DNA from 4 places in the Pseudomonas sp. P8_229 genome. Region 3 is predicted to be linked to each of the others. Evidence: predicted binding sites of a transcription regulator. Region 3 holds the regulator's gene; each other region holds the start of a gene.
The links. Region 3 encodes sigma-54, which starts transcription at its own class of promoters, with help from an activator protein. Its sites were predicted from a motif close to ANTGGCATNNANNTTGCTNT; they were not measured.
Positions count from the first base shown of each region.

Region 1: the regulator sigma-54 is predicted to act here: its motif matches at 1,483-1,502, upstream of flgB (flagellar basal body rod protein FlgB).
Region 2: the regulator sigma-54 is predicted to act here: its motif matches at 5,355-5,374, upstream of glnK (P-II family nitrogen regulator).
Region 4: the regulator sigma-54 is predicted to act here: its motif matches at 5,928-5,947, upstream of QMK55_RS08920 (pilin).

Region 1 is NZ_CP125378.1:4,569,599-4,577,571, reverse strand. Features, by position in the region: gene flgD (flagellar hook assembly protein FlgD) at 1-572, opposite strand, end outside; gene flgC (flagellar basal body rod protein FlgC) at 588-1,031, opposite strand; gene flgB (flagellar basal body rod protein FlgB) at 1,035-1,442, opposite strand; gene cheR (protein-glutamate O-methyltransferase CheR) at 1,815-2,642, opposite strand; gene QMK55_RS20685 (chemotaxis protein CheV) at 2,689-3,621, opposite strand; gene flgA (flagellar basal body P-ring formation chaperone FlgA) at 3,704-4,465, shown strand; gene flgM (flagellar biosynthesis anti-sigma factor FlgM) at 4,626-4,952, shown strand; gene QMK55_RS20670 (flagella synthesis protein FlgN) at 5,001-5,468, shown strand; gene QMK55_RS20665 (flagellar brake protein) at 5,561-6,307, shown strand; gene QMK55_RS20660 (MFS transporter) at 6,473-7,855, opposite strand; gene QMK55_RS20655 (glutamine synthetase family protein) at 7,925-7,973, opposite strand, start outside.
Region 2 is NZ_CP125378.1:2,710,655-2,718,627, forward strand. Features, by position in the region: gene QMK55_RS12350 (DUF484 family protein) at 1-529, shown strand, start outside; gene xerC (tyrosine recombinase XerC) at 532-1,428, shown strand; gene QMK55_RS12360 (HAD-IA family hydrolase) at 1,428-2,135, shown strand; gene sutA (transcriptional regulator SutA) at 2,370-2,696, opposite strand; gene QMK55_RS12370 (secondary thiamine-phosphate synthase enzyme YjbQ) at 2,799-3,224, opposite strand; gene QMK55_RS12375 (ammonium transporter) at 3,440-4,777, opposite strand; gene glnK (P-II family nitrogen regulator) at 4,815-5,153, opposite strand; gene QMK55_RS12385 (accessory factor UbiK family protein) at 5,567-5,827, shown strand; gene QMK55_RS12390 (YifB family Mg chelatase-like AAA ATPase) at 6,619-7,973, shown strand, end outside.
Region 3 is NZ_CP125378.1:4,006,531-4,014,503, reverse strand. Features, by position in the region: gene QMK55_RS17980 (KdsC family phosphatase) at 1-77, shown strand, start outside; gene lptC (LPS export ABC transporter periplasmic protein LptC) at 86-658, shown strand; gene lptA (lipopolysaccharide transport periplasmic protein LptA) at 645-1,190, shown strand; gene lptB (LPS export ABC transporter ATP-binding protein) at 1,190-1,915, shown strand; gene QMK55_RS17960 (RNA polymerase factor sigma-54) at 2,192-3,685, shown strand; gene hpf (ribosome hibernation-promoting factor, HPF/YfiA family) at 3,759-4,067, shown strand; gene ptsN (PTS IIA-like nitrogen regulatory protein PtsN) at 4,080-4,544, shown strand; gene rapZ (RNase adapter RapZ) at 4,547-5,404, shown strand; gene QMK55_RS17940 (HPr family phosphocarrier protein) at 5,420-5,695, shown strand; gene QMK55_RS17935 (ZIP family metal transporter) at 5,737-6,630, opposite strand; gene QMK55_RS17930 (superoxide dismutase) at 6,661-7,272, opposite strand; gene QMK55_RS17925 (hypothetical protein) at 7,274-7,714, opposite strand; gene QMK55_RS17920 (class II fumarate hydratase) at 7,742-7,973, opposite strand, start outside.
Region 4 is NZ_CP125378.1:1,979,816-1,987,788, forward strand. Features, by position in the region: gene QMK55_RS08900 (class I SAM-dependent rRNA methyltransferase) at 39-1,055, shown strand; gene QMK55_RS08905 (DUF748 domain-containing protein) at 1,276-4,224, shown strand; gene QMK55_RS08910 (DUF2845 domain-containing protein) at 4,224-4,520, shown strand; gene QMK55_RS08915 (BON domain-containing protein) at 4,792-5,148, opposite strand; gene QMK55_RS08920 (pilin) at 5,441-5,881, opposite strand; gene pilB (type IV-A pilus assembly ATPase PilB) at 6,107-7,807, shown strand; gene QMK55_RS08930 (type II secretion system F family protein) at 7,810-7,973, shown strand, end outside.

The DNA.
Region 1 (7,973 bases), 560 kb from region 3:
TTGGCTTTGACGGTATAAGTACCGGCCTTCACCAGGTTGCCGTCCTTGTCCTTGCCGTCCCACGTGAAGCTCGCGTTGCCTGCAGCGCGGCTACCCAGATCGATGGTGCGAACCGCGGTGCCGCTGCTGTCGGTGATGGTGACCGTGCCGCCAGCAATCGACGACGGAACGGTGGCCGAACCGGTCATCCCCTTGCTCGGGTCGTCCATCTGCACGCTGTTGGTCTGCACGATCACGTTGCGACCGACCAGCGACGACGCCTGCAGGGCTTGCGACGAGTTGTAGTTGCCGGCCAGCGAACTGACGGTGCTGTTGAGGGTGGTAATGCCCTCGAGGCTGCTGAACTGCGCCAACTGCGCCACGAAGGCGCTGTTGTCCTGCGGATCGAGCGGGTTCTGGTTCTTCAATTGGGTGACCAGCAGTTGCAGGAACGCATCCTTGCCCAGAGCCTGGCCGCCGGTGGAGCTGTTGGTGGCCGAAGCGATGCCATCGGCGGTCGAACTGGTCTTTTTCGACGAGTTCGCCAGGATGTCATTCATGCTCAGGCTGCTGGTGGTATCGGTAACACTCATGGCAGTCGCCCCTTATTACTGACCGAGGGTCAGTACCTTCTGCATCATGGTTTTGGCGGTGTTCATCATTTCGGCGTTGGTCTGGAACGACCGGCTCGCGGAAATCATGTCAGCCATTTCTTCCACCACATTGACGTTCGGGTAGTAGACGTAGCCTTTGGCGTCAGCGGCCGGATGGTTCGGCTCGTAGCGCGCTTCGAGGTTGCTCTGGTCTTCGACCACACCGAGCACCTGCACGCCCTGCCCTGCTGCGTCCTGGCTCTGGAACAGCGAGTTGCTGCCGCTGTTCTGGCCGCCCTGGAACATGGTGGCGAACACCGGGTGACGGGCGCGATAGGTCTGGTCGATGCTCGAGGAGACGGTTTCGGCGTTGGCGATGTTCGAAGCCACGGTGTTCAGACGCGTGGTTTGGGCGCTCATGCCGCTGCCGGCAATGTTGAAAACGCTGGACAGGGACATGGATTACTCTCCGCGCAGGGCTGACACCAGCCCTTTGAATTTGCTGTTGAGCAGGGTGAAGCTGGCCTGGAAGCCCACGGCGTTTTCCGCGTAGTTGGACTGTTCCAGCTGAGCGTCCACGGTGTTCTGGTCGATCGAAGGCTGCATCGGCGTGCGATACATCAGCGACTCGTCGCCATTGCCCAGGCCTTCAGCTTCGATGTGACGGCTGTTGGTCATGTTCAGGGCGATGGTGCCGTTGGCGTTCTTCTGGGTCTGTGCTTCAAGCACTTTGGAGAAGTCCAGATCCCGAGCCTTGTAGTTCGGGGTATCGGCGTTGGCGATGTTGTTGGCCAGCACTTCGGCACGCTGGGCGCGAAAGCCCAATGCCTTTTCGTGAATGCCGAGCGCTTTATCGAAGCTGATGCTCATGTCGGGAACCTTCGGGTGACCGGTTTTTCGTACCTGAGCTTTAGCAAGCGCCGTGCCAAACAGGCAAAGCCCTGTAAACCGGGGCTTTGCGAACTATCGGCAACGTGGCAATGCCAGAAAAGCGGCAACCGGTTTCCGCTGGCTGCCGCTTTTCTGCCGCTTGCCTTCCCTTTCATTACCACCGCCGGACAACTGTGGGAGCGGGCTTGCTCGCGAAGGTGGCGTGTCAGAAAAACAAATATTGACTGACACGACGCCTTCGCGAGCAAGCCCGCTCCCACAGGGGACTTGTGGTGTGTGGGGGAGATATTTCAGGCACAAAAAAACGGCAGGCCTTTGCGGGCCTGCCGTTTTTGTTTGTTGCCGATGCGGTTATTTCGCTTGGTAAATAATCCCCGGGCTGCACTGGACCATCTGGTAATGATCCGGCAAACCGTTCAGCGCTTCGGAGGCGCCAAGGAACAGATACCCGCCCGGCTTCAGCGTGCTGTGAATGCGCAACAGGATGTCCTTCTTCACCTCGGCGGAGAAGTAGATCAGCACGTTGCGGCAGAACACGATGTCGAACTTGCCCAGCGCGGCATAGCTGTCGAGCAGGTTGAACGAACGGAATTCCACCCGGTTCTTGATCGGCGCCTTGATCACCCAGCGCCCCGGCCCTTTCGGGTCGAAGTAACGCTGCAGTCGATCGGCGGACAAACCGCGACCGATCGCCAGGCTGTCGTACTCGCCAGTCTTGCAGTTGGTCAGCATGAGACCGGACAGGTCAGTCGCCACAATCTGCACGCCCATCTTCAACTGGCCAAGATTCGTGCGCTCGAACTCATCGATCGACATCGACAGCGAGTACGGTTCCTGACCCGACGAGCACGCCGCCGACCAGATCCGCAGACGCTGGTTGGGGCTGGCCTTGATTGCCTCGGGCAATACCTTGTTCTTCAAGACTTCAAACGGATAGGTGTCACGAAACCACAGGGTTTCGTTGGTCGTCATGGCATCGACCACCTGCTCGCGCAAACCGCTGCGCGGCTGGGTCTGGATGCGCTGTACCAGCTCACCCAGGGACTTGATGCCTTGCTGCTCCATCAGTTTGTTGAGACGGCTCGAGACCAGGTACTGCTTGTTTTCACCGAGCAAAATGCCACAGGCCTTTTCCAGGAAGACCCGGAACTGTTCGAAATCCAAATTACCCGTAGACAATGATGCCGCCTCTTAAATCGTGTTGACCGCCAGGGGCAGAAGGCCCCTAGCTGATATCTGCTGCTTTGATCCGGTCGACTACCCGGGATGCCAGGTCATCAGGACGGAATTTGGCCAGGAAGTCATCTGCACCGACTTTCTTGACCATCGCCTGATTGAATACCCCCGACAACGAAGTATGCAGGATGATATGAAGCTTTTGCATGCGCGGGTCGTTGCGAATTTCCGCCGTCAGGGTGTACCCGTCCATCTCCGGCATCTCGATGTCGGAAATCATCATCAGGAACTCGTCTTCCGGCTTCTTGCCCTCATCGACCAGCTTGCGCAGGTAATCCAGCGCCTGCTTGCCGTCGTTCAGCGCCACCACTTCGACACCGATCGTCTGCAGGCAACGCGTGACCTGCTTGCGCGCCACCGACGAGTCATCGACCGTCAGCACCCGCAGCGACAGCGCCTTGCTCTGGGTCTCGACATCGACCACACCGACCGAAATCGCTTCCGGCGTCGGCGCAACTTCCGCCAGCACCTTCTCGACATCGATGATTTCGACCAACTGATTGTCGACTCGAGTCACCGCGGTCAGGTAGTGATCGCGACCCGTGCCCTTGGGCGGCGGATGGATCTCTTCCCAGTTCATGTTGACGATGCGCTCCACCGAGCGGACCAGGAAACCCTGGGTCTTGGTGTTGTACTCCGTGATGATCACGAACGGGTTGTTCTTGTCTTTCAACGCCCCCGAGCCGGTTGCCATTGCCAGATCAAGGATCGGAATGGTCGCCCCCCGGATATTCGCTACCCCGCACACGACAGGACTGGACTTGGGCATCAACGTCAGCGACGGGCACTGCAGCACTTCCCGTACCTTGAACACGTTGATTCCGTAGAGCTGCTGACCGTCGAGACGGAACAACAACAGCTCCAGGCGATTCTGCCCTACCAGTTGCGTGCGCTGGTTCACCGAATCCATTACACCAGCCATGCCCAGACTCCTACACCAACGCCAAGTGTTGTTGCGACGCACATTCATTGCTAAACGGCACGGCGCTTGCTTTTTAACTCGTATGAACGCTCAAACGACATTTTTTCGACGCCTGACCTGCCGCACCCGCAAAGCGCTGTGCGCGGTGTCTGCCGTCTGCTTCTTTTTCGCTGGCAGCCCTGCCGGTGCCGATACGGTTACCTTGCCTGACATGCTTATCGGCGTCACTCAGGGCTTTCTTGAATTCACCGTAGAAGACTATCTGGCTACCAGTCAAACGGAAGGCCGCTATGAAATCGAGGTCAACCAGCTCGACCCGCGTATGCGCATGCCTATGTGCGACAAGGAATTGACAGCGTCACTGGAGAGTCCGGCACGTCCGCTGGGTCGGGTAACGGTCAAGGTTCGCTGCGAGGGAAGCTCGCCGTGGACGGTGTTCGTGCCCGCTCAAGTCCGCCTGTTTCGCGAGATTGTCACCACCACACGACCGCTCAAACGCGCCGGGATTATCGAACCGCAGGACGTGACCTTGCGTGAACGCGACGTCAGTCAGATCAATCAAGGTTTTTTGACGTCGGTGGATGAAGCCATCGGACAGAAATTGACCCGACCAACGGTCGCCGATCAGGTGATTACCCTGGTGCATCTGGAACAGGCAGAAGTGGTGCGCAAGGGTGATCAAGTGGTCATCATCGCCCGCAGCGGTACGCTCGCCGTGCGCATGCCCGGTGAGGCCCTGGCCAATGGCGGCTTGAAAGAACAGATTCGAGTGAAAAACCTCAACTCCAACCGGGTGATCAAGGCGCAAGTCATCGCGCCGGGCCAAGTGGAAGTGGCCATGTAAAACGCTCACGCAGAAAACTGGCGCCGGTCCCGTTGCTTCCCTAAACTGTGCCGCAGCAGGGCACGCTTCGGTGCAGACAGCTCATTGCAAAGTGAGCCTAAAGTTTTCCAGGGAATGGCCGAGAACATGGCAAGCGTCCAAATTCCCAGAGGTTTTTAACATGGTCATCGATTTCAGCCGTTTGAACAGCTCCTCGTCACTTACGGGCAGTACACGTACCAGCAACGCCAAGGAAACCGCCGAAACCGGCACCTCCGCGCCGCTGAATACCCCGGCCGAAACGGCCAGTACCGCAAAAAGCGGGGAATCGGTACACCTCAGCAATGAGGCTCAACAGTTGCAGAAGGTCACTGACAAGCTGCGTGATCAGCCTGCCGTCGACAAAGCCCGCGTGGCCGAGTTGAAAGCAGCGATTGCCGATGGCAGCTACAAAGTCGACAGCAACCGTGTAGCCAGCAAACTGCTCAACTTCGAAGCCCAGCGCTAGGCTTTTGCCGGCGCCAGGCTTTTGGACGCTTAGAACCCAAGGCCAGCCATGCACGACACTAATTTATTGCAACTGATCACCGACGACTTTGCTCCAGCTCAACAATTGCTGGAGTTACTGCAAACCGAGTCCCTCGCCTTGCACGGTCGCGACATGCCTTTGCTCGAAGATATTCTGGCGCGCAAACAGGCATTGATCATTCTGCTTGAACAGCATGGCCGCAAGCGCAGCGAAATCCTTGCCAGCCTCAACCTGCCGCTCGACCGTCAGGGTCTGGAGCAACTGGCCAGCCACTCCAGTATTGGCGACCAGTTGCTGTCCGAGAGCGATGTGCTGACCGACCTGATTGCCCAGTGCCAGGCGGCCAATGTCAAAAACGGCCAGTCAATCCAGATTCAGCAGGCCACCACGGCCAATCAGCTGAAAATCCTCACCGGGGGCGAGCCACCCGCGTTGTATGACGCGACTGGCACTTTCGCCAAACCCACCAAGCCGCGTACGCTCAGCCAGGCGTGAGCCTTTCGATGTGCCTGCACTATCAACCCGCGAAACATGCTGGCAAAATGCTGGCTAGCCGTAGTCAAATTTTGTCTGGAGATTGAGAAAACGTGCCAAACGCCCTAAGCGCGGATGATACTCCGCAGCCACCAAAGGTGCTGACCACGCCCCTGGAAATCTCCAGCAACCTGCGCCAGTTGCAAGAAAGCCACGACCCGCTGATCATCACCTTCCATGAGCGCAGCCAGCGTTTCCAGAGCTACCTGATCAAGGTCGACCGCGAAACCGCGACCATCGCCCTGGATGAAATGATCCCGCGCGATGGTGAGCGCTTCCTGCTGGCGGGCGAGCCCTTCAGGGTCGAAGGCTTCCACGAAGGTGTGCGCATTGCCTGGGAATGCACCGGCACGTTGAACATCGAAGAATCCGAAGGCGATCGCTTCTATACCGGCGAGCTGCCGACCGAAGTGGTCTACCACCAGCGCCGCAACGCCTTTCGTGCAGCACTGAAGCTGACCGACCTGGTCAGCGTCGAACTCGGCGGCGAAAAACTCAAGGCGCCGATCAACGGCAAACTGCTGGATATTTCCGCCACCGGTTGCAAGCTGCGCTTTGAAGGCGACATCACCGACCGTCTGCAACTGGGCCAGGTCTATGACCGCCTCATCGCCGCCCCGCTGTTCGGCAATCAGCCGACCTCGGTCGAACTGCGTTATCTGCACTTCGAAGAAAAGCTCAACATCACCTTCGCCGGCCTGCGCTTCCACAACATCAGTGGCCCGGCTGCACGCAACGTCGAGCGCTTCGTTTATCAGCTGCAGCGTGAAGCACGCCGGTTCGATAAAGACGACCTGTGATTCGGACAGGCAAATAAAAAAAGGGCAATCCTTGGCGGGACTGCCCTTTTTTGTGCTTAAAAATCCCAGTAACACTGAGATCCCTGTGGTGAGGGGATTTATCCCCGACCGGCTGCGCAGCAGTCGCAAAATCATCCAATGTGGTGTGTCAGGAAGAATGTGCAGTCAGGGTCTGGCGCCGCTGATGTCTGGCGTCGGTTTATCGGTTCCATCATCGGGCCCTGGTTCCACTACTGGCTCCGGCGCAATCTCAGGCTCCACTTCCGGCTCCGGCTCAGGCTCAACCGGGGTCTGCATCTGCTCCTGCACCACCTGCTCATCCACGCGCGGATCGAGGGCCGCCACCAAAGGTGAACTGGACATGCTATCCGGCATTGCCACGTGATGCAGCGGCGCATCGTCGACCTGATGCAGATTGGTCACCGCTTTCGGCCGAATGCGCCACACCAGCACCAACGCAAAGAAGCTGAAGAACGCGTAAAGGCTCTGGCTGCCGAACAGCTTCATCAGCACGCCCGCCAGCAGCGGCCCGATACTCGCGCCAACCCCGTAGGTCACCAGCAGCATCGCCGTCAGCGACACCCGGCGATCGCCTTCGACGTGATCGTTGGAGAACGCCACCGCCAGCGGATACAGACAGAACTGCACCAGTGAGCACATGAACCCGACGACAAACAAAACCTCCAGCGGCACCTGCGGCAAGATGGCCAATGGCAACGCCGCCACCGCCAGGAACCCGGCAAAGCAGCGGATCAGCAAGGCGCGATCATAACGGTCGGACAACCAGCCCAACGGCCACTGCACCAGCAGCCCGGCAAAAATGCAGCTACCCATGAACAGACCGACCTGCTCGGTCGACAGCCCCTGCTGCGAGGCATACAGCGGCGCCAGACCGTAGAACGAACCAATGATCAGACCAGCACCCAGCACCGTACTCAACGACTGCGGCACACGCTTGATAAAGAAGCGCGGCTCCATCGGTGCCGGATGCAGCGGCGCCGGGTGAATCCGCCGGGTCAGCGCCACGGGTACCAGACACAGGGCGAAACACAGAGCGACCAGCATCAGCAGCTCCAGGCCGAGGCCCGGGTGCATGACCAGAATCAGCTGACCGAGCACCAGCCCCAGATACGAAGCGATCATGTAGCCGCTGAACACCAGACCGCGCTGGTTGGCGTCGGCCTGCTCGTTGAGCCAGCTCTCGATCACCATGTACTGGCACATCATGCCCAGGCCGACGATGGTCCGCAGCACCAGCCACGCCGGCAGCCAGTCGACCAGGCCATGCCCGAGCACCGCCGCACCGACGATCCCGGCACAAGCCGAATACGCGCGGATATGCCCGACCCGGGCAATCAGTCGGTGACCGATCTTGCCGCCCAGCACCAGGCCGAAATAGTTGGCCGCCATCAGCGCGCCGACCCACAGTCCGTCGACATGGTCAGCGGCCAGGCGCAACGCCAGATAAGTAGATAGAAGGCCCGAGCCGATCAACATCATCAGCGAGGCGAAATACAGCGCTCGAAAGGATTTCCAGATTTGGCGCATCGGCGTTCCGAGCGGCTCCTTGCAGTAAGTATCGGACTATCCAAACGATAGCCCGATGGCGACGGTTCGTCAGGCCTGGGCTGCTAGAACACGCCGTTCCCAGGGAGTGATTTCATCA
Region 2 (7,973 bases), 1.3 Mb from region 3:
GCGCGACCGCAATATCGAGATGCGCCACCGCCTCTCGCAGTTGATGGACGTGGCCCGCGATAATGATCGCCTGTTCGACAAGACCCGCCGCCTGATCCTGGCGCTGATGGACGCCGCCAGCCTCGAAGACGTGGTGATCAGCGTCGAAGACAGCCTGCGCCAGGACTTCCAGGTGCCTTTTGTCAGCCTGATCCTGCTCGGCGACAACCCGGCACCGGTCGGCCGCTGGGTGACTCACGCCGACGCGCAAACCGCTATCGGCGGCTTGCTCACCGAAGGCAAAAGCGTCAGCGGCACGCTGCGTGAACATGAGCTGGACTTCCTGTTCGGCGAAGAGCAGCGCAAGCAGATCGGTTCCACCGCAGTGGTCGCCGTCAGCCATCAAGGCATCCACGGCATTCTGGCGATCGCCAGCCGCGATCCGCAGCACTACAAGAGTTCGGTCGGCACGCTGTTCCTCAGCTACATCGCCGAAGTCATGGGCCGCGTGCTGCCACGGGTCAACAGCTCCCTGCGCTCGGTACGCTGAGCATGGAACGACAACTGGACGCTTACTGCGAACACCTGCGCAGTGAGCGACAGGTGTCGCCGCACACCCTTTCGGCCTACCGCCGCGACCTCGATAAAGTCCTCGGCTGGTGCCTCAAACAGAACATCGACAGTTGGGCCGCGCTGGACATCCAGCGCCTGCGCAGCCTGATCGCCCGTCTGCATGCGCAGGGTCAGTCTTCGCGCAGCCTGGCCCGATTGCTCTCGGCGGTGCGCGGGCTCTATCACTACCTCAATCGCGAAGGCCTGTGCGACCACGACCCGGCCACTGGCCTGGCGCCGCCGAAAGGCGAACGTCGCCTGCCGAAAACCCTCGACACCGACCGTGCATTGCAACTGCTTGAAGGTGCGGTCGAGGACGACTTTCTGGCGCGGCGTGATCAGGCCATTCTGGAGCTGTTCTACTCCTCGGGCCTGCGTCTTTCCGAGCTGACCGGGCTCAACCTCGATCAGCTCGACCTTGCTGACGGCATGGTCCAGGTGCTCGGCAAGGGCAGCAAGACCCGACTGTTGCCGGTAGGCAAAAAGGCCCGCGAAGCGATCGAGCAATGGTTGCCGCTGCGCGCCATGACCAACCCGGCGGACGACGCCGTGTTCGTCAGCCAGCAAGGTCGGCGCCTCGGCCCGCGAGCGATTCAGGTGCGGGTGAAACTGGCCGGCGAACGCGAGCTTGGGCAAAACCTGCACCCGCACATGCTGCGGCATTCTTTCGCCAGCCACTTGCTGGAATCCTCGCAGGACCTGCGCGCGGTGCAGGAACTGCTCGGCCACTCGGACATCAAGACCACGCAGATCTACACCCACCTGGACTTCCAGCACCTGGCGGCGGTCTACGACAGCGCCCACCCACGGGCCAAACGCAGCAAAGGCGACGATTAATGAACATCCAGTTGATCACCTTCGACCTCGACGACACCCTGTGGGACACCGCCCCGGTGATCGTCAGCGCCGAAGCGATATTGCGCGAATGGCTGAGCGAACATGCGCCGAACCTGGGCGCGGTGCCGGTGGAGCATTTGTGGGCAATTCGCGAGCGGGTGCTGGCCAGTGAACCAGGCCTCAAGCACCGCATCAGCGCATTGCGTCGGCGGGTGCTGTTCCACGCATTGGAGGAGGCCGGGTACGCCCACCGCGAAGCCTCGGATCTGGCGGACAAGAGCTTTGAAGTGTTTCTGCATGCACGGCACCAGATCGAGGTGTTCCCCGAGGTCGAGCCGGTGCTGGAGATTCTCGCCAATCATTACTCGCTTGGCGTAGTCACCAATGGCAATGCCGATGTGCGTCGATTGGGCCTGGCGGATTACTTCAAGTTTGCGTTGTGCGCGGAAGATATCGGCATCGCCAAACCGGATGCGCGACTGTTTCATGAAGCCTTGCAGCGCGGTGGCGCCACGGCCGAAACCGCCGTGCATATCGGTGATCATCCGGGTGATGACATTGCCGGGGCGCAGCAGGCCGGGTTGCGGGCGATCTGGTTCAACCCGGCGGGTAAGGTCTGGGAAGCGGATCGTTTGCCGGATGCCGAAATCCGCAGCCTGAGCGATTTGCCGGCGGTGCTTGCGCGCTGGAATGCCACTTCCGCCTGACACAAAACCGCCTTTTTGTGGCGAGGGGATTTATCCCCGATGGGCTGCGAAGCGGCCCCAGATGCAGCAAACCCGAAAGTCCTGACACTCCACGCAATCTGACTTCACGGCTGCTGCGCAACCGATCGGGGATAAATCCCCTCGCCACAGTGACCGCAGCGGGTCGTGCATTTTCTAAAGGCATGAAAAAGCCCGCAGCGACGGCGGGCTTTTTCAGCAAGCAAGCGGCACGCCTCAGATAGGGCGGCTGCCGTACTTGTTGTCCGGCTTCTTCGGAGGATCGGCGACCACATTGGCCTCCACTTCCTGCACTTTTCCGCCGCGCGACAAGAACTCTTCCATGGCCTTGGCCAGGGCGTCGCGTTCCTTGTTCTTGGCTTCAATGCTCGGCAACTCGTCTACCGACACCGCAGCCTTGGCTTTGCCTTTGGCAGCCGGGGCCGGCGTATCGTCACCGCCATCGTCGTCAGCAACGTCTTCCGCTGCTGCTTCCAAGCCTTCCTCGGCCTCGTCTTCGTCGCCTACTTCGAGGTCGTCGTTTTCCAGATCATCGTCGCTCATGTTCTACCTCATGACTTGCGAAAAGCAGATTAGTTATAGACCAGCTTTGGCAACTGTCGAAAGTCGCCGTTAAAAAATCAGTAACCATTGGTGACCAACGGTTTACGCCCCTTCACCGTGCAAGGTGGCAAGGACTTTTCGAGCACCGCCATGATCACGATGCTCGCCCAGATAAACGCCTTGCCAGGTTCCCAGAGCCAGGCGACCCGCCGATACCGGCAAGCTGATCTGGCAGCCAAGCACGCTGGCCTTGAAGTGCGCCGGGAGGTCGTCCAGGCCTTCGTCGTTATGCTCATAGCCGTCTGTTCCTTGTGGGATCAGACGATTGAAAAATCGTTCGAAGTCGCGACGGACCGCCGGATCGGCGTTCTCGTTGATGGTCAACGACGCCGAGGTATGCTGCAGCCACAAATGCAACAGACCGACCCGGCACGCCCTGAGTTCAGGCAGGCCGGCGAGTAACTCGTCCGTTACCAGATGAAAGCCCCGGGGCCGTGCCCGCAGGGTTATCAGAGTCTGTTGCCACATACAGTTCTCCGCACGTTCGGGGCGCATTCTAGCGCGCTCAGGGAAAAAACAAAGACCCTAATATTCCCGCAATGATGTAAGCGATTGGCCGCAGAAAAACGCCCGTCGTAAACACGACCAAAGCCGTACGAAAAATCCTTTCAGCCTGTACTTCAATGACAAATCCCAGACAAAAAAATGCCCGGCAAGCCGGGCAAGTTTTTTAATGCGGGTACTTACAGGTTGTAGCCGCGTTCGTTGTGTTGTGCCAGGTCCAGACCCACTGCTTCTTCTTCCTCAGTGGCACGCAGGCCCATGACCACGTCCAGTACCTTAAGGATGATGAAGGTGACGATCGCGGTGTAGATCACCGTGAAGCCGACGCCTTTGCACTGAATCCACACTTGCGATGCGATATCGGTCACGGTGCCGAAGCCGCCCAGGGCCGGTGCGGCGAACACACCGGTGAGGATCGCGCCGAGGATACCGCCGATACCGTGCACGCCAAAGGCATCCAGGGAGTCGTCGTAACCGAGTTTGCGTTTGAGCGTAGTGGCGCAGAAGAAGCACACCACACCGGCCGCCAGGCCAATGATCAGCGAACCCATCGGGCCCACGGTACCGGCTGCCGGCGTAATTGCCACCAGACCTGCAACCACGCCCGAGGCGATGCCCAGTGCGCTAGGTTTGCCGTGGGTGATCCACTCGGCGAACATCCAGCCCAGTGCCGCGGCAGCGGTAGCGATCTGGGTGACCAGCATCGCCATGCCGGCGGTGCCGTTGGCCGCTGCGGCGGAACCTGCGTTGAAGCCGAACCAGCCGACCCACAGCATCGCCGCGCCCATCAGGGTATAACCGAGGTTGTGCGGAGCCATCGGGGTGGTCGGAAAGCCTTTGCGCTTGCCCAGTACCAGGCACGCCACCAGACCGGCGACACCAGCGTTGATGTGGACCACGGTGCCGCCCGCGAAATCGAGCACGCCCCAGTCACCCAGCAACGAACCCGGACCACTCCAGACCATGTGCGCAATCGGTGCATAGACCAGGGTGAACCAGACGCCCATGAACACCAGCATCGCGGAGAACTTCATGCGCTCGGCGAAGGCACCGACGATCAGCGCCGGGGTGATGATGGCGAAGGTCATTTGATAAGTGACGAACACCGCTTCAGGGAACAGCGCTGCCGGGCCGGTAATGCTGGCAGGCGTAACGCCCGCAAGGAAGGCCTTGGCAAAGCTGCCGACGAAGGAGTTCAGGTTGACGACGTTGGCTTCCATCCCGGTGGTGTCGAACGCCATGCTGTAGCCATAAAGGAACCACAGGATGGTGACCAGGCCAGTAATGGCAAAGCACTGCATCATCACCGAAAGAATGTTTTTCGACCGCACCATGCCGCCGTAGAACAGCGCGAGGCCCGGAATAGTCATGAACAGCACGAGGGCTGTGGAGGTCAGCATCCAGGCGGTATCGCCGGAATTGAGGACTGGAGGCGCCACCGGATCTGCCGCCATAGCCAGGCCGGGCATTACGATGGACAACAGGGCGCCTAGCCCTGCGAATTTACGCAGAGTCATATTGTTTTCTCCTGGGGCGTTGGGTTTGTGGCGGCGTTTAGATCGCGTCGGTATCGGTTTCGCCGGTACGGATGCGAATCGCCTGTTCCAGATTGACCACGAAGATCTTGCCGTCACCGATCTTGCCGGTGTTGGCAGCCTTGGTTATCGCCTCGATAACCCGATCCAGATCCTTGTCGTCGATGGCCACGTCGATTTTCACCTTGGGCAGAAAATCGACCACATACTCCGCCCCGCGATACAGCTCGGTGTGACCCTTCTGCCGGCCGAAGCCTTTGACTTCAGTAACGGTAATGCCCTGCACGCCGATTTCGGACAGCGACTCGCGCACGTCGTCCAACTTGAACGGCTTGATGATGGCAGTGACTAGCTTCATGAAACTCTCTCCCGAATTGGTGGACTTGCCCCAGGAAAACAAACCCGACTCAAGTCTAAGCGCAGTGCCTGGCTTTGTAACGCATCGTCGGCCTTAGCTGCCCGACTGACGCCAGCTAACCGCTGCTGACGAAACTCCCCGCTCCGCCTGCCGCACTGCATTCGTCACAGCGACTGCATCAGTGCATGGGTCACTACCGACTAAGCAGAAAGCTTGCCATCTCGCCAAATTCCTCTGATTTCAATCCTTTGGCCGCTGCCGCAGGCGCTTGCGCAAAAAAGCCCCGACGGTTACGCACAACAACGGTGCGTCGCCGTCCGTCCGCTTGCGCGAAAAGCGTGCACTCGTGCCTGCGTCAATGACTATAGACACTGCGTGATACACTGCCCGCCACTGTTTACAGGACACATTCCATGCTCGCGCCCAAAGACTTCCTCGACGCCCTGAGCGACACCGCCTCCCGCCTTTTCAGCGGCGACACCCCGCTGCCGAAAGCCGAAATCGAAAGCCAGTTGAAGATGCTGCTGCAAAGCGCCTTCAGCAAACTCGACCTGGTGAGCCGGGAAGAATTCGATAGCCAGATGGTTGTCCTGGCGCGTACTCGTGCTCGCCTTGAAAGCCTTGAAGCAAAGGTGGCGGAGCTTGAAGCGAAGCTGACGCCGGCGGCCGAGTAGGACTGCAAGTCCTGCGCAGAAATACCTTCATTTTGCTGGTAGAAATTAAACCGCTCCTGCCGAGGCAAGAGCGGCTTCCGTCAGATCAATCCTCTACTACGAATTACTCCAACGGTCTCGCAGAAACTCGTACAGGCGATAAGCCCATAACGCGATCCTGACGAGGCGCCACATATGTTTAAGAAACTTAGACATATTTTGGCCCTCCTTGCGTGGGGCCAAACCGCCGATGTACTTTCCGGCGTGCGAACATCTTCGGGACTACACGTGAGTGTGTCTGCTAAGGCGGCCGGGTGTGAGTTCCCCAAAAAAACACCGGCACGGGTCTCACACCGTGTCGAGGAACATGAAATCTTTACTCCCCCGACCACACTTTGCGAACGCTCCATGAGCGGGCATCGTCAAAACAGATGGTATTGCAGCCCCTCAGAGGCAATTTAAACAAGTTTTATCAGGCCATGACCTCGTATTCGGGCATGACTGCTTCAATCCATCCAGACCGGTACTGATGGGTGAAAGTTGACTCGGGTGCTTGCCTCAACGAGCAAACATACATAGTCTCAACGGACGTGAGTGTGTCCACTAAGGATGCGCAGGTCTTGGCCTCACCAAAGCCTGCAAACTAAAAACCGTCTCCTCGAGGCGGTTTTTTTTCGCCTCGAAATTGGTTGGCCACTACCCGCAACATCCAGTGAAAATTCGCCCCCGCCATTACCCCGCCAGATCACCCTTCCCCAACTACCCTTCAAAAACCGCAGGAAGCGGCTCCCGATTCAGCTCAAGGAACGACCATGTCCCTCTCCATCGTCCACAGTCGCGCCCAGATTGGCGTGGAAGCCCCCGCTGTCACCGTCGAAGTCCATCTGGCCAACGGCCTGCCGTCGCTGACCATGGTCGGCCTGCCCGAAGCCGCAGTGAAGGAGAGCAAGGATCGGGTGCGCAGCGCGATCATCAATTCCGGTCTGCAGTTTCCGGCGCGGCGGATCACCTTGAATCTGGCGCCGGCGGATTTGCCCAAGGATGGCGGGCGGTTTGATCTGGCGATCGCCCTTGGGATTCTGTCGGCGAGTGTGCAGGTGCCGTGCCTGACGCTGGATGATGTGGAATGCCTGGGTGAGTTGGCGTTATCCGGCGCGGTGCGCCCGGTGCGCGGGGTGTTGCCGGCGGCACTGGCGGCGCGCAAGGCCGGGCGGGCACTGGTGGTGCCGCGGGCGAATGCCGAGGAGGCGTGCCTGGCCTCGGGCTTGAAGGTGTTTGCGGTAGATCATCTGCTGGAGGCGGTGGCGCATTTCAACGGGCACACGCCGGTTGAACCTTACGTGTCGGACGGTTTGATCCATGCCGCCAGACCCTATCCCGACCTCAACGAAGTCCAGGGGCAAAAGGCCGCCAAGCGGGCGCTGCTGATTGCCGCAGCGGGCGCGCATAACCTGTTGTTCAGTGGGCCTCCGGGTACCGGCAAGACGTTGCTGGCCAGCCGACTACCGGGATTGCTCCCACCGTTGTCCGAGTGCGAGGCGCTGGAGGTGGCGGCGATTCAATCGGTCGCCAGTGGCGCGCCGCTGACGCATTGGCCACAACGTCCCTTTCGTCAGCCGCACCACTCGGCATCGGGGCCGGCACTGGTCGGCGGCAGCTCCAAACCGCAACCCGGCGAAATCACTCTCGCCCACCATGGCGTGCTGTTTCTCGATGAACTGCCTGAGTTTGATCGCAAGGTTCTGGAGGTTCTGCGCGAGCCTCTGGAATCCGGACAAATCGTGATCGCCCGAGCCAAGGATCGCGTGCGATTCCCGGCGCGTTTCCAGTTGGTGGCGGCGATGAACCCGTGCCCCTGTGGATATCTTGGCGAGCCCAGCGGCAAGTGCTCATGCACCCCAGACATGGTGCAGCGCTATCGCAACAAACTGTCGGGACCGTTGCTGGATCGGATCGACCTGCACCTGACGGTGGCGCGGGAAGCGACGGCACTGAATCCGGCAGTGCCGCCAGGAGAGGACAGCGCCAGTGCAGCAGCCGTGGTGGCCGAAGCGCGTGAGCGCCAACAAAAGCGTCAGGGTTGTGCCAATGCGTTTCTCGATCTGCCGGGGTTGAAGCGGCACTGCAAATTATCCACAGCCGACGAGACCTGGCTGGAGTCAGCCTG
Region 3 (7,973 bases):
GTGCCGCCCGCGAATTCTGCGAATTGATCCTGCGCGCCCAGGGCCGCCTCGATGCGGCCAACGCCGCGTACCTGTGAGCCAAGCCATGTTTAGCAAAAAATTTCGCAACTTCCTGCTGTTCGGCTGCATCGCTGCAATGTTTGCAGCGGTCGGCTACTGGAACATCAGCCCGGAACGCTTCCTCGACAAACCCCCGGTCAAGGTTGAAGACACGGCCATCGACTGGTACGCGACCAATACGCATACCCTGCAATATCTGCCGGACGGCAAGCTGCAGTACGAGATGACGTCCGACAAGGCCGAGCACCTGAAAGCGACGGACGTGACCCTGGTCACCAAACCTGATCTGAACATGTTCCGCGGCACCGAGTTTCCGTGGCACGTGACCAGCGAGCGCGGCGAAGTGAACCCTGACGGAACTCAGGTAGAACTGATCGACTCGGTACGTATCAAGCGCACCGATGAAAAAAACCGCGACACCCTGATCACCAGCACACGCATGACGGTGTTCCCTCAGCAGCAATATGCGCAGACCGAGCAACCCGTTAGAATCGACGGCGCTGGCGGTGTATCGACTGGCGTGGGAATGAAGGCGTATTTGAAGGAAAGCAGGATACACCTGCAATCGAACGTAAGAGGACAGTATGAGGCTCGTTAAAACCCTCCCTATTTTGCTCAGTCTGGGCGCAGCACTGGGAAGCGTGAGCGCCTGGGCTCTGCCGAACGATCAGCAGCAACCTATCCGCATCCAGGCCGACGACGCCCAACTGGACGACAAGAACGGCATCGCCACCTATAAAGGTGATGTGATCATCACCCAGGGTTCGATGATCGTTAAAGGCAACACGGTCACCATCACCCGCACCCCGACCGGCGACATCGACGTGGTGACCTCGGTGGGCAACCTTGCCTACTTCGAGCAACTGCAGACCCAGGGTGACACCAAGCCTGTACAGGGCTGGGGCGTGACGATCCAGTACCACGCCGCGCAAAACCGTGTCGTGCTGATCGACAAGGCCAAGGTTGTCGACAAGGACAACAACACCACCCTGGGCGAGAAAATTGTCTACGACACAGTGAGAAAACTGGCCAGCGCCGGCCGCGCTACCGGCAATAAAGTCACCGAGACGCGCCCGCGCATCGACATGGTGATCCAGCCGAAGAAGAAAACCGACGAGAAGGCCCAGTAATGGCAACTCTGAAAGCCCAGCACCTGGCCAAGGCCTATAAAAGCCGCCAGGTTGTGCGTGACGTCAGCCTGTCGATCGACAGCGGCCAGATCGTCGGCCTGCTCGGCCCGAACGGTGCCGGCAAGACCACGTGCTTCTACATGATCGTCGGCCTGGTGCAGGCCGATCAGGGCCGCGTGCTGATCGATGATCTGGACGTCAGCCATCAGCCAATGCACGGTCGCGCCAAGGCCGGTATCGGCTATCTGCCGCAAGAAGCGTCGATCTTCCGCAAGCTGTCGGTGGCCGACAACATCATGGCCATCCTCGAGACCCGTCAAGAACTCGACAAGGCCGGTCGTCGCAAGGAGCTGGAAAGCCTGCTGCAGGAATTCCACATCAGCCACATCCGCGACAACCTCGGCATGAGTTTGTCCGGTGGTGAGCGCCGCCGCGTGGAAATCGCCCGCGCCCTGGCCACCGCACCGAAATTCATCCTGCTCGACGAACCGTTCGCCGGTGTCGACCCGATCTCGGTCGGCGATATCAAGCAGATCATCCACCACCTCAAGGCCAAGGGCATCGGCGTACTGATCACCGACCACAACGTGCGTGAGACCCTGGATATCTGCGAAACCGCCTACATCGTCAACGACGGTCAACTGATTGCCGAAGGTGATTCCGCGACTATCCTGGCCAACGATCTGGTCAAGGAAGTGTACCTGGGCCACGAGTTCCGCCTCTAAAGCGCGATTGAGTTCGACCAGCCGGCAGAGTGCTGTAGCGTTGAAGTGAAGTTTTATACGCTTTTATTGTTACAGCGCTCTAGGCAAACACGACGCCTCAAAGATGTTCACCGCGCTTTGAGGCGATACGTCAACAAAGTTTTATAAGCTTTTATTGTTACAGCGCTCTAGGCAAACACTTCAGTTTCAGGCATATAATTTGCTTAAGTTTGGCGCTTCGGCGCCCTGTAGTGGATGGCGCATGTGCGCCGGCGAATAAGGTGTTAAGCCCCTGCCATGAAACCATCGCTAGTCTTGAGAATGGGCCAGCAGCTGACGATGACACCGCAGCTGCAACAGGCCATCCGCCTGCTCCAATTGTCGACCCTGGACCTGCAACAGGAAATCCAGGAGGCCCTGGAATCCAATCCGATGCTCGAACGCCAGGAAGAAGGCGACGACTTCGACAACTCCGATCCTTTGGCCGACAACGCCGAACAAAAACCCAACACCGAAATTCAGGAACCCTCCTATCAGGAAACCGCACCGACGGTGGACAACCTGGAGGATGGCGAATGGAACGAGCGCATCCCCAACGAATTGCCCGTCGATACCGCCTGGGAAGACGTCTACCAGACCAGCGCCAGCAGCCTGCCCAGCAGCGATGATGACGAGTGGGACTTCACCACCCGCACCTCCGCCGGGGAAAGCCTGCAAAGCCATCTGTTGTGGCAATTGAACCTGGCGCCGATGTCCGACACCGACCGCCTGATCGCCGTGACCCTGATCGACTGCATCAACAATCAGGGCTACCTCGACGAAACCCTCCAAGAAATTCTCGACGCCTTTGATCCGGAGCTCGACATCGAGCTGGACGAGATCGAAGCCGTCCTGCACCGCATCCAGCAGTTCGAACCGGCCGGCATCGGCGCCCGCAACCTCGGCGAATGCCTGCTGCTGCAACTGCGCCAACTGCCGGCCAAGACCCCGTGGCTGAACGAAGCCAAGCGTCTGGTCAGCGATTACATCGACCTGCTCGGCAGCCGCGACTACAGCCAACTGATGCGGCGCATGAAGCTCAAGGAAGATGAGCTGCGCCAGATCATCGAACTGGTACAAAGCCTCAACCCGCGCCCGGGTTCGCAGATCGAATCGACCGAAGCCGAGTACGTGGTCCCCGACGTCATTGTGCGCAAGGACAACGAACGCTGGCTGGTCGAACTGAACCAGGAATCGGTGCCGCGCCTGCGGGTCAACGCTCAGTACGCCGGTTTCGTTCGCCGTGCCGACACCAGCGCCGACAACACCTTCATGCGCAATCAGCTGCAGGAAGCGCGCTGGTTCATCAAAAGCCTGCAAAGCCGCAATGAAACCCTGATGAAGGTGGCCACCCAGATCGTCGAGCACCAGCGCGGCTTCCTGGAATATGGCGACGAGGCCATGAAGCCGTTGGTCCTGCACGACATCGCCGAGGCGGTGGGCATGCACGAATCGACGATTTCCCGGGTGACCACGCAGAAATTCATGCATACCCCACGCGGTATTTATGAGCTGAAATACTTTTTCTCCAGCCACGTCAGCACCTCCGAAGGCGGCGAATGCTCGTCCACGGCGATCCGCGCGATCATCAAAAAACTGGTTGCAGCGGAAAATCAGAAAAAGCCGTTGAGTGACAGCAAAATCGCTGGTTTACTGGAGGCACAAGGCATTCAGGTGGCTCGCCGCACCGTCGCCAAGTACCGCGAATCCCTCGGGATCGCGCCTTCGAGCGAACGCAAGCGGTTGATGTAAGCCACGTTACAGCGTTCCAGTGGCAGGCTATCCAGCCTGCCGCTTTATGCACTGGCAACGAAGGAGAAGCTGTATGCAAGTCAACATCAGTGGACACCAACTGGAAGTGACCGAACCGCTGCGCACCTACATCAACGAGAAACTCGAACGATTGGAGCGCCATTTCGACAAGATCACCAACGTGCAAGTCACGATGTGTGTCGAAAAACTGAAGCAGAAAATCGAAGCCACCTTGCATATTCCCGGCAGCGAAGTGGTCGCCAACGCAGAAGATACCGACATGTATGCTGCGATCGACTCACTGACCGACAAGCTGGATCGCCAACTCAAAAAGCATAAGGAAAAGACCCAGAGCCTCCTCCAGGGCGCAACAGGTCGTTAACACCCCCAACCCATGATCCGACTTGAAAGTATCCTGACCCCCGGCCGTTCCCTGGTGAACGTGCCGGGCGGCAGTAAAAAGAAAGCCCTCGAACAGATTGCCAACCTGATCGCCCGCGAAGTGCCGGATCTGGAGATGCAGGATGTCTTCGAAGCGCTGATCGCCCGAGAAAAACTCGGCTCTACCGGTTTCGGCAACGGCATCGCCATTCCCCACTGTCGTCTCAAAGGCTGCGAAGCGCCCATCAGCGCATTGATGCACCTTGACGCCCCCATCGATTTCGATGCAATCGACGGCGCACCGGTTGACCTGCTGTTTGTCCTGCTGGTCCCGGAAGCGGCCACCGATGCTCACCTGGAATTACTCCGCCAGATCGCCAGCATGCTCGATCGCAAGGAAGTGCGCGAAAAACTGCGCAGCGCACCGAGTAACGAAGCCTTGTATCAGGTTGTCCTGAGCGAGCAAAACGGTCATTAATCATGCGTTTGATCATCGTCAGCGGCCGTTCCGGCTCGGGTAAAAGTACCGCCCTGGATGTCCTTGAGGACAACGGCTACTACTGCATCGACAACCTGCCGGCCGGCCTGCTGCCTGAATTGGCCGAGCGCGCTCTGGTTCACACCGAGCTGGCCCAGCCGCTGGTAGCCGTCTCGATCGATGCCCGCAACCTGCCAAGCCATTTGTCGCGCTTCCCCGAGCTTTTGGAGGAAGTCCGCAGCCGCCATATCCAGTGCGATGTGCTCTATCTGGATGCCGATGAGGAAACCCTGCTCAAGCGTTTCTCGGAAACCCGTCGGCGCCATCCACTGAGTACCGCCAATCGCTCGCTGGCCGAAGCAATCAACGACGAAACCGCCCTGCTCGGCCCGATCGCCGACCTGGCCGACCTCAAGGTCAACACCACCAATCTGAATCTGTACCAGTTGCGCGACACCATCAAGCTGCGCCTGCTGAACCAGCCGGAGCCGGGTACGGCCTTTCTGGTCGAGTCGTTCGGCTTCAAGCGCGGCATGCCGGTGGATGCCGATCTGGTGTTCGACGTACGCTGCCTGCCCAACCCGTACTGGAAGCCGGAACTTCGCGCACAATCGGGTCTTGATGCACCGGTCGCCGAATACCTGGCGGCGCAGCCGGAAGTCGAAGAGATGTATCAGGACATCTTCGGCTACCTGAATAAATGGCTGCCGCGCTTTGCCGCGAGCAATCGCGCCTACGTCACCATTGCCATTGGCTGCACCGGCGGGCATCACCGCTCCGTTTACCTGACCGAACGCCTGGGTCAGGCCCTGCAGAAAACCCTGAAGAACGTCCAGGTTCGCCACCGCGACCTCACTTAAAGGATTCACACCGCGATGCCTGCTCTGGAAATCGAAATCATCAACAAACTGGGCTTGCACGCCCGCGCGTCGGCCAAGTTCGTTGGCGTGGCAGGCCAGTACCCGGATTGCACCATCAGAGTGGGTCGCACCCCTGAAGCCACGGTGGACGGCAAAAGCATCATGGCGATGATGATGCTCGCCGCCGGCAAGGGCACGAAAATCTATCTGAGTACTGAAGGCCATCAGGAACAGGAAGCGCTGGATGCACTGGTGGCGTTGATCAACAACTACTTCGACGAAGGTGGTTGACTCCGTGTAGAGAGGGAGCTTGCTTGCTCCCTTTCTAAACTTCAGCCCAATGCTGTATCCATCACCATCATCAGACAGAAGCCGATCAGCAAGCCAAGACTGGCGAGCTTGTCATGACCATTGCGTCGCGACTCGGGGATCACTTCATGAGTCACCACCAGCAACATCGCTCCCGCCGCCAGCGCCAGCCCCAACGGCAGTAACAGCTCTGCCAGGCTGACCAGCCACGCACACAGCAACGCAAACACCGGCTCGACCAGACCTGACGCCGCGCCGATCAAGAACGCCTTGACCCGCGACATCCCCGCCCCGACCAGCACCAGCGCAATCACCAACCCCTCCGGCACATCCTGCAAGGCAATGCCCATCGCCAGACTGTCCGCGTCGACCATGCCACCACCGGCCGACACACCGACTGCCATGCCTTCGGGAATGTTGTGGGCAATGATCGCGAAGACGAACAGCCAGATTCTTGGTGGAATCACCGGGTGCTCAAGGGTGCCAACAAGCATTTCCGGTGAAGCGCCGGACAACCGCAGATCCACCAGGTACAGGCCGAACGCACCGAGCATGATGCCCAGGCAGATCAGACCACTGGCGCCCCACGGGGTCATGCCCAGGCTTTGCGCGGCGGCGATGCCTGGCACGATCAGCGAAAACGCCGTGGCGGCCAGCATCACCCCGGCGCCAAACCCCAGCAGAGTATCGCTGAGCATCTGCGGCATGCGCCGGATCACCAGCACCGGCACCGCCCCGAGCGCCGTGCCGAGGGCGCAGATCGCCCCGCCTTGCAACGCCCGGGAAAGCCTCGGCTCCAGATCCAGCCATTCCAGCCCGTGCGCCGCCAGCAAGGTCATGCCCGCCAGCAGCAACAGCGACCCGACCGCGTAACGAAACATGCGCCCACCGCCGATCGCCAGTGTTTCAGTGCCCATAGCCTGCCTTGGATTGTTTTTATAGAAGACTTAAACCAGTGCGGCCTGATAACGCGCAGCGACTTCCGGCCAATTGATCACGTTGTAGAACGCGTTGATGTACTCCGGCCGACGGTTCTGATAACGCAGGTAGTAGGCGTGCTCCCAGACGTCCAGACCGAGAATCGGCGTATTACCGTTCATCAACGGGCTGTCCTGGTTACCGCTGCTTTCCACCACCAGTTGCTTGTCCGGCGTCACGCTGAGCCAGGCCCAACCACTGCCAAAACGGGTCAGCGCGGCTTTAGTGAACGCTTCCTTGAAACTGTCGAGGCCGCCCAGTTGTGCATCGATCGCCATGGCCAGCGCACCGTCCGGCTTGCCGCCGCCGTTGGGCACCATGACTTCCCAGAACAGCGAATGGTTGGCGTGTCCGCCGCCCTGGTTGATCACTGCGGCGCGAAGTTTTTCCGGCAGTTGCTGAACGCTGGCGACCAGTTTCTCGACCGGCCACTCGGCAAACTCAGTGCCCTCGACCGCCGCGTTGAGGTTGTTGATATAGGTCTGGTGGTGCTTGGTGTAGTGAATTTCCATGGTTTGCGCATCGATATGCGGTTCCAGGGCGTCATAGGCGTACGGCAAGGCAGGCAAGGTAAAAGCCATTTCAGTGAACTCCATGGTGATGTGCGGCTGACGCGCGGCGCGCATTGCCGGTATCCGGGTGCAGCAGGCGTTGCGTGCGCGGGTATTCGCCGTGCTCGCTGATGAAACTCAGCAGCTCGACGTAGGTCTTGCTACTCTGGCGCAGCGCCGCTTCACGCAGGGCCGGGCGCAAGCGCTCGTCCTGCATGGTCTCCAGCAGCCGATGATGGATCGCGCAGAGGTACTCGGCGCTTTCCTCCGGCTGGTTCAGGCGCAAGTGCAGATCCGCCAGGTTGTGGTGGGAGATGACGCAGGCCGCCACCGCTTCGTCAGCATCGGCCCAGCGTTCGAACAACACTTGCGCCAGGGCCAAGGCTTGCAGGTAAGCCTCGCGGGCATCGATCAGCTCGCCGAGCATGAAGCAGCGATTGGCCCGTTCGATCGTGCGTTTCCAGTGCTCCATGGTGAACCTCCAAAGCGGTTGCGGGATTTACACGCCGCCGGCGGTGAGTTTCTCGGGATTGAGCAACTCTTCCAGCTGGCTGCGGGACAGGTCGGTGTGCTCCAGTGCAACGTCGATCACCGGGCGCCCCTGTTTGTAGGCCTGCTTGGCGATTTGCGCGGCTTTCTGGTAGCCGATGATCGGGTTGAGCGCGGTCACCAGAATCGGGTTGCGCGACAACGCTTCCTTGAGCCGCGACTCATTGACCTTGAAGCTGGCG
Region 4 (7,973 bases), 2.0 Mb from region 3:
AACTCCCGCGCCCCAATTCTCACCAGCAAGGCGCCCGCATGTCTTCCTTGAATCAGGCGCTGCGCGCCGCCCTCGATCAACGCCAGGACCTGCTCGCTGCACTGCACAGCCAGGGCACCGATTGCTATCGGCTGTTCCATGGCAGCCAGGAAGGCGCCGGCGGCCTGACCATCGATCGCTACGGTCCGCAATTGCTGGTACAGAGCTTTCACCAGACGCTGGAGCGTGACGATCTGCTGCAACTGCACGCCATGGTCAATCAAACGCTGGGCCTGGAAACCTTGCTGGTCTACAACGACCGCTCTCGCGGCAACTCGCGGATCGATCGCGAAGACAGCGTCTACAAAGCTGACGCCGCCGCACTGGCCGATCTGATCGGCCACGAATGGGGCCTGAACTACCGCGTACGTGGTCGCCATGCAGGGCAGGATCCGCTGCTGTTCCTCGACCTGCGCAACACCCGTGGCTGGGTCAAGGATCACGCCAAGGGCAAAAGCGTGCTCAACCTCTTTGCCTACACCTGCGGCGTTGGCCTGAGTGCCGCTGCCGGTGGCGCGCGTGAGGTGTGCAATCTGGACTTCGCCGAAGGCAACCTGGCGGTCGGCCGCGAAAACGGCCTGCTCAACCCGCAACTGCCCGAGATGCAATTCATCCAGTCCGATTATTTCCCGGCGATCCGCCAACTCGCCGGCCTGCCCATCAGCCAGCGACGCGGGCAGAAACTGCCGAGCTATCAGCGCCTCGAACAACGCCAGTACGATCTGGTGCTGCTCGACCCGCCAGCCTGGGCCAAGAGTGCATTCGGCACTGTCGACCTGCTGCGTGACTATCAGAGCCTGCTCAAGCCGGCCCTGCTGACCACCGCTGACAATGGCGTGCTGATCTGCTGCAACAACCTGGCGAAAGTCAGCATGGATGACTGGCGCGAACAGGTACTGCGTTGCGCCGAGAAGGCCGGGCGTCCAGTACGCGAATGGAGCGTGATGACCCCGGGCGCCGACTTCCCGTCAATGGATCAACAGCCACCGCTGAAAACCCTGATCCTGCAGCTGTAACCCTCCTCTGCGGCTGACAACTGTCCAATGTGGGAGCGGGCTTGCTCGCGAATGCGGTGCATCAGTTAACAAAGAGGTTGACTGACAAACCGCATTCGCGAGCAAGCCCGCTCCCACAGGGTTTGCGATCCTACAGAACAATCTGAACAATCCTGCACCCTGCGAGTTACTTCGGAACCAGAATCGCGTGCCATACTCCAAGGCACTCCGATTCAGACAGATGAAGCCGCACATGACCAAAGGATTGATTCGCGCGATTGGCGCCTTGTTGACCGCTCTGGCCCTTTACAGCCTGCTGGGGTTTCTGATTTTGCCGGGCATCGCCCTGCGCATTGCCAACCAGCAGTTGGCCAATTACGCCACGGTGCCTGCGCATATCCAGCGCATCGAACTCAATCCATTCAGCCTTGAAGTCACCCTGTGGGGGCTGGTCATTGGCGAGCCGGGCAAAGAGCAGGTCGGTTTCGAACGGCTGTACGCCAACCTGCAACTCGACAGCCTGTGGACCAAAGCGCTGCACCTGGCCGATATCGAGCTGGACAAGCCGAAGACTGAAATCCTCTTCGCCAAGGACGGCCAGCTCAATCTGCTGGGCCTGTTCAAACTCCCCGCCAGCGAGCCGACCCCGGCCGACCCGAATGCCAAGCCGTTCCCGCTGCGCATCGACCGCATCCAGCTGGCCGGTGGCAATGTGCATTTCGAAGACGCCCGGCCGAGCGAGCCGATCGAGTTCCTCTACGACAAACTCGACTTCGAACTGAAAAACCTCAGTACCCTGCCCGAAGACAATGCCGACATGACACTGGTGGCGATCGGCCCGGCCGGTGGGCAGATCGACTGGAAGGGCAACTTCAGCCTGATCCCGTTCACCTCCGAAGGCACGCTGAAAATCACCGATGGCAAGATGAAAGCCTTCTGGCCCTACGTGCGCGACGCGGTGCCACTGGTCCTCGAAGACGGTGTGATCAACCTCAGCACCGAATACAAACTCAATCTGTCGAAAGAAACCGAACTGCTGCTGAACAACATCGCGGTGAGCATTGCGCCGTTCGCAATCAAGGCACCGGACGGGCGCCCACTGGCAAAACTTGAACGCCTGGACGTCAGCGAGACTTCACTGGACCTGGCCAAACAGCAAGTGGTGGTCGGCAAGATCCGCAGCAACAAACTGGAAACCTGGGCCGCGCTCGAAGCCGACGGCCAACTGGACTGGCAAAAACTGTTCGCCAGCCAGCCGTCCAAGCCCGCCGCGAAGGCTGCAGCGGAACCTGCCAATACCCCGGCCGCCGCCGACTCGCCGAAAGCACCGCCGGCGCCGAGCAAGCCATGGCAAGTGCTGCTCAAGGACGTGCAGTTGCGCAACTACACGGTGCATCTGGCCGACCGTTCGGCAAAACCGGCGGTGGCACTGGATGTCACGCCGCTGAACATTGATCTGCAGGATTTCGACAGCCTCAACGGTTCGCCCTTCAAGGTCAGACTCGACACCGGCCTGGGCAAACAAGGCAAGGTCAGCGCCGACGGCGTGGTCAACCTCGCCCCGGTCACCGCCCAGCTCAACGTGAAAACCCAGGACATCGACCTGCGGGTCGCGCAATCCTACATCAGCCCGTTCATTCGCCTGGAACTGCGCAGCGGCATGCTCGGCAGTGACTTGAAGGTCAACCTCAAGAGCACCGAACCACTGGCGCTCAACGTGACCGGGCGGGCGCAGATCGATCAACTGCACACCCTTGACACCCTGAAGACCCGCGACTTCCTCAAGTGGCAGCAAGTTGTGGTCGAAGGCATCAACTATCAACACGGTGACAGCCTGTCGATCGACAAGGTCAACCTGTTCCAGCCGTACGCGCGGTTCATGATCAACGATGACCGCACCACCAACATCGACGATCTGCTGATCCCGCAGCCCGCCGACAGCGGTGCGAAAACCGCCGCGGCGAAACCGGCCAGCAAAGACAAGCCGCTGGGCATTCACATCGGCGCGATTGCGATCAACGACGGCTCGGCCAACTTCGCCGACTTCAGCCTGACCCCGAACTTCGCCACCGCGATTCAACAGCTCAACGGCCAGATCGGCACCATCGACAGCCGTCAGGCGAAACCGGCCAGCGTCGACATCAAGGGCAAGGTCGACCGCTATGCGCCAGTGACCATCAAAGGCGCGGTCAACCCGTTCGATCCGATGGCCAGCCTCGACATCGCCACCAGCTTCAAACGGGTCGAGTTGACCACCCTGACGCCATACTCCGGCAAGTTCGCCGGTTACCGCATCCGCAAAGGCCGGCTCAACCTCGACCTGCATTACCTGATCACCAAGGGTCAGTTGAAGGCCGAAAACAAAGTGGTGGTCGAGCAGTTGCAACTCGGCGAAAAAGTCGACAGCCCGGACGCCGTGAGCCTGCCGCTGAAACTGGCGATCGCCCTGCTCAAGGACGTCGACGGCAAGATTTCCATCGAACTGCCGGTCACCGGCGACCTGAACAACCCGCAGTTCAGCGTGATGCCGATTGTCTGGCAGACCCTGCGCAACCTGATCGTCAAAGCCGCGGCGGCGCCGTTCAAGATGATTGGCGGACTGATCAGTGGCGGCGGTTCAGAAGACCTCGGTACCGTGTCCTTTGCAGCGGGTTCCAGCGACCTGAGCAAGGACGCCGAGTCGGCCCTCGACAAACTGTCCCAAGCCCTGAAGGAACGTCCGGCCCTGCGTCTGGAAATCGAAGGCACTGCCGCGCAAAGCAGCGACGGTCCGTTGATTGCCGAACAGCGTCTGGAGCGCGAATACCAGTACAACTACTACAAGATGCTCCAGCGCCGTGGCGACAAAGTGCCGGCTCAGGCGTCCCTGCTGCAAGTGCCGGAGAACGAGAAGGGCCCGCTGCTCGAAGGCATCTACCGCACCCGTCTGAAAACCCAGCCACCGGCTGAATGGAAGGACCTGGGCAAGGAAGAACGCACGGCAAAAATGCGTGACGGCGTCATCAAGTTCTGGAGTTCCAGCGATGTATTACTGCGTCAACTGGGTCAGGAACGCGCCAGCAGCATCAAGGACTATCTGGTCGACAAGGGCCAACTGGCCGATGATCGGGTGTACTTCATCGACGCCAATCTTGGCGAGGCCGAAAGCGATGGCCGGGTCGTGACGCAGATGCACCTGGACGCCGAGTAATGAACCACAAGTGGCTGGTTGCGATGACGCTGATGCTCGCCGCCAGCCCTGCCCTGGCCTCCGATACGCTGCGCTGTGGCAGCCAATTGGTCAGTCTCGGCGACCGCGCCAGCGAAGTGCTGCAAAAGTGTGGAGAGCCGGTCAGCCGCGACGTCCTCGGCTACAAGCGCAGCGCCAACCGCCGCGAAGAGTTTCAGGTCGAGGAATGGACCTACGGCCCGAGCAACGGCATGTACCAGTACCTGCGCTTCGAAGGCAATCGCCTGCGGCAGATCAACAGCAAACGCGGTAACTGAACCACATCGACCCCCTTGTAGGAGTGAGCCTGCTCGCGATAGCGTTGGGTCAGTCGACACATTAATCGACTGATACACCGCTATCGCGAGCAGGCTCACTCCTACAGTTGTTTTGGGCTTTCCCGCAGAAATAGAACAGGCCCCGACACAAGTGCCGGGGCCCGTAATGGTCACATCCGTGTGACCGTTCGCATGAACTCTAAAGTTGCGGCAGACGTATTGCCCGGCCCGTCTGTCGCGCCTTCTCCCGGTCCAGGCGAGAAGTCATGCCTTACTCGGCTTTCAGGCCGTCAGCGGAGACCGCTTTGACGCCTTTGATTTTCTTGGTAATCGCTACAGCGGTGGCTTTCTGAGATTCAGTGACAGCAACAGTCGACGACAGGGAAACGACGCCTTTGTTGGTTTCTACTTTGATGTCGGTGCCTGGAATGCCTTTTTCGGTGACCAGATCGCTTTTGACTTTGGTGGTGATCCAGGTATCGGAAGTAGCTTCTTTAGCCTTGGTCATTTCACCGGCAGCCAGAGTCATTGGAGCCTGGGTAGCTTGGGTGGATTGGGCGAATGCACCGGAAGCCATGGTCAGGGTCAGCGCGGTAGCAGCAGCGGCAGTGATAGCGAACTTCTTCATACGAGTAACTCCTGTTTTTCTGGAAAGTCTGCTGGTTGTCTTGTCAGCAGGGTTACTGGAGATATTGCGAAGGCTGTGCCAACTTCTCGAAAGACAACAAATCGTTATAAATCAACAATTTATAAATTCAGCAAATTTCCGAAATCATGCAATTTGCATGACAAGTGCATTATCGACATGCAAGTTGCGGCTTTTCGGAAAGTTCCTAACCCGCTGAAATTCCTGAAGCTTTTTTTGAAGGCCGAAAACAAAAACGCCCCGCATGGCGGGGCATCTCAGGACGCTGACTCAATCAGGCACCGGTGCCTGCGCAACCCTTAGGCGCGTAGTCCGGGTTGACGGTCGACGCACAGCTCCAGACGCCGGAGGTGTTGCCGGTTGCAGCACCGGTACGGGTCAACGTAATGGTTTTACCGAGCACCGGACCTGGAGCATTCACCAGTGTGCAGGTGATAGTGCCGGCACCGGTCGAGGCGGTTCCCGACGCCGCCAGCGTGCAGTTGGAGGTGGTCGCTGTAGCGCTACCGGCCACCAGTAATAGCGTTGGATCAGTGCCTTGATTGATGGTGTCCTCGAACGGCACCTTCAGTGCACTGATCTCCGCCAGACCCGCAGTCACTTTCGAACGTGCCTGGTATTTGGAGTATTGCGGCAAGGCGATAGTCGCCAGAATGCCAATGATCGCCACCACGATCAGCAGCTCGATCAGAGTAAAGCCCTGTTGTTGTTTCATAGATACGCTCCATGCATGAGTCGGAATCTCATGATCTGAGATGGGCTCAGCATAGCCCATGCCAACCGCTCGCTCGCCCGAATACTCGGCATGCCCACGATGCGAAGGCCTTTCCTACAACCGACAACCGCACTATCTGACACTTTTTGTCACCTGTGCCCGACGTGTGTGGCGCTGTCACTTGACTAGGCTATAAGTCATGAACGGCAAGCGTGCGGAATCCCCATGAATGACATCGCTCTGAGCGGTCTGGCCAAGCAACTGGTACAGGCTGAACTGTTGACGGAAAAAAGCGCCCAGCAAGCCTGGCAACAGGCGCAGCGCAATCGGCTGTCGCTGGTCAGCTACCTGGTGCAGAACAAACTGGTGAGGAGTTCCCAGGTCGCCGAAATCGCTTCCGAGCATTTCGGCATGGCCTTCATGGACCTCAATTGCCTCGACAAGGAAACCCAGCCCAAGGGCCTGGTCAGTGAAAAACTGGTGCGTCAGCACCACGCCCTGCCCTTGTGGCGACGCGGCAACAAGCTGTTCGTGGGCATTTCCGATCCGAGCAATCATCAGGCAATCAACGATATCCAGTTCAGCACCGGACTGAGTACCGAAGCCATCCTGGTGGAAGACGACAAACTCAGCGATGCCATCGAGAAATTTTTCGACACCCACGCCAGCGGCCTCGAAGAGATGGCCGACGTCGACCTCGACGGGGTGGACGTCGAATCCGTCGACGACAGCCGACAGGAGAATATCGGCGGACTCGATGCCGATGACGCCCCGGTGGTGCGCTTCGTGCACAAGATGCTGCTGGACGCGATCAAGAGTGGCTCGTCGGACTTGCACTTCGAACCCTACGAAAAGAACTTCCGGGTGCGGGTGCGCACCGACGGCATCCTGCGCGAAGTGGCCAAACCGCCGATTCAGTTGGCCGGGCGGATCGCCGCACGCCTGAAAGTCATGGCCAGCCTCGACATCTCGGAGCGGCGCAAACCCCAGGACGGGCGGATCAAGATGCGCCTGTCGAAGAGCAAGTCGATCGACTTCCGGGTCAACACCCTGCCCACCCTGTGGGGCGAGAAAGTGGTGATCCGGATTCTCGATCCGTCCAGCGCGCAGATCGGCATCGATGCCCTGGGTTACGAACCGGCGCAGAAAGACCTGTACATGGCCGCGCTCAAGCAGCCGCAGGGGATGATTCTGGTGACCGGCCCGACCGGGTCGGGGAAAACCGTGTCGCTGTACACCGGACTCAATATTCTCAATACCGTCGACATCAACATTTCCACCGCCGAAGACCCGGTGGAAATCAACATGGAAGGCATCAACCAGGTCAACGTCAATCCGAAACAGGGGCTGGATTTCTCCCAGGCATTACGCTCGTTTCTGCGTCAGGACCCGGACGTGATCATGGTCGGCGAAATTCGCGATCTGGAAACCGCCGAGATCGCGATCAAGGCCGCGCAGACCGGCCACCTCGTGTTGTCCACGCTGCACACCAACAGCGCCGCCGAAACCCTGACCCGCCTGCACAACATGGGCATTCCCGGCTTCAACATCGCCACCTCGGTGAGCCTGATCATCGCCCAGCGCCTGGCACGCAAGCTGTGCAGCCACTGCAAGAAACCGATCGAGATTCCGCGCGAAACGCTGATCAAGGAAGGCTTCCCACCGGAACAGATCAGCAGTTTCACGATCTATGAGCCGGTCGGTTGCGATCAATGCAACGGCGGCTACAAGGGACGCGTGGGGATTTATGAAGTGGTGAAAAACACACCCGAGCTGCAACGGCTGATCATGGCCGAAGGCAACTCGCTGGAAATCGACAGCCAGATGCGTCACGACGGTTTCGACGATCTGCGCACCTCAGGCCTGCGCAAGGCCATGCAAGGCATCACCAGCCTGGAAGAAATCAACCGGGTCACCAAGGACTGAACATGGCGGTCAAGGCAGCGAAAATCAGCATCTACGCCTGGGAAGGCACGGACCGCAAAGGCAGCAAGGTCACCGGCGAACTGAGCGGGCAGAACCCCGCGTTGATCAAGGCCCAGCTACGTAAACAAGGGATCAACCCCGGCAAGGTGCGCAAGAAATCCGTCTC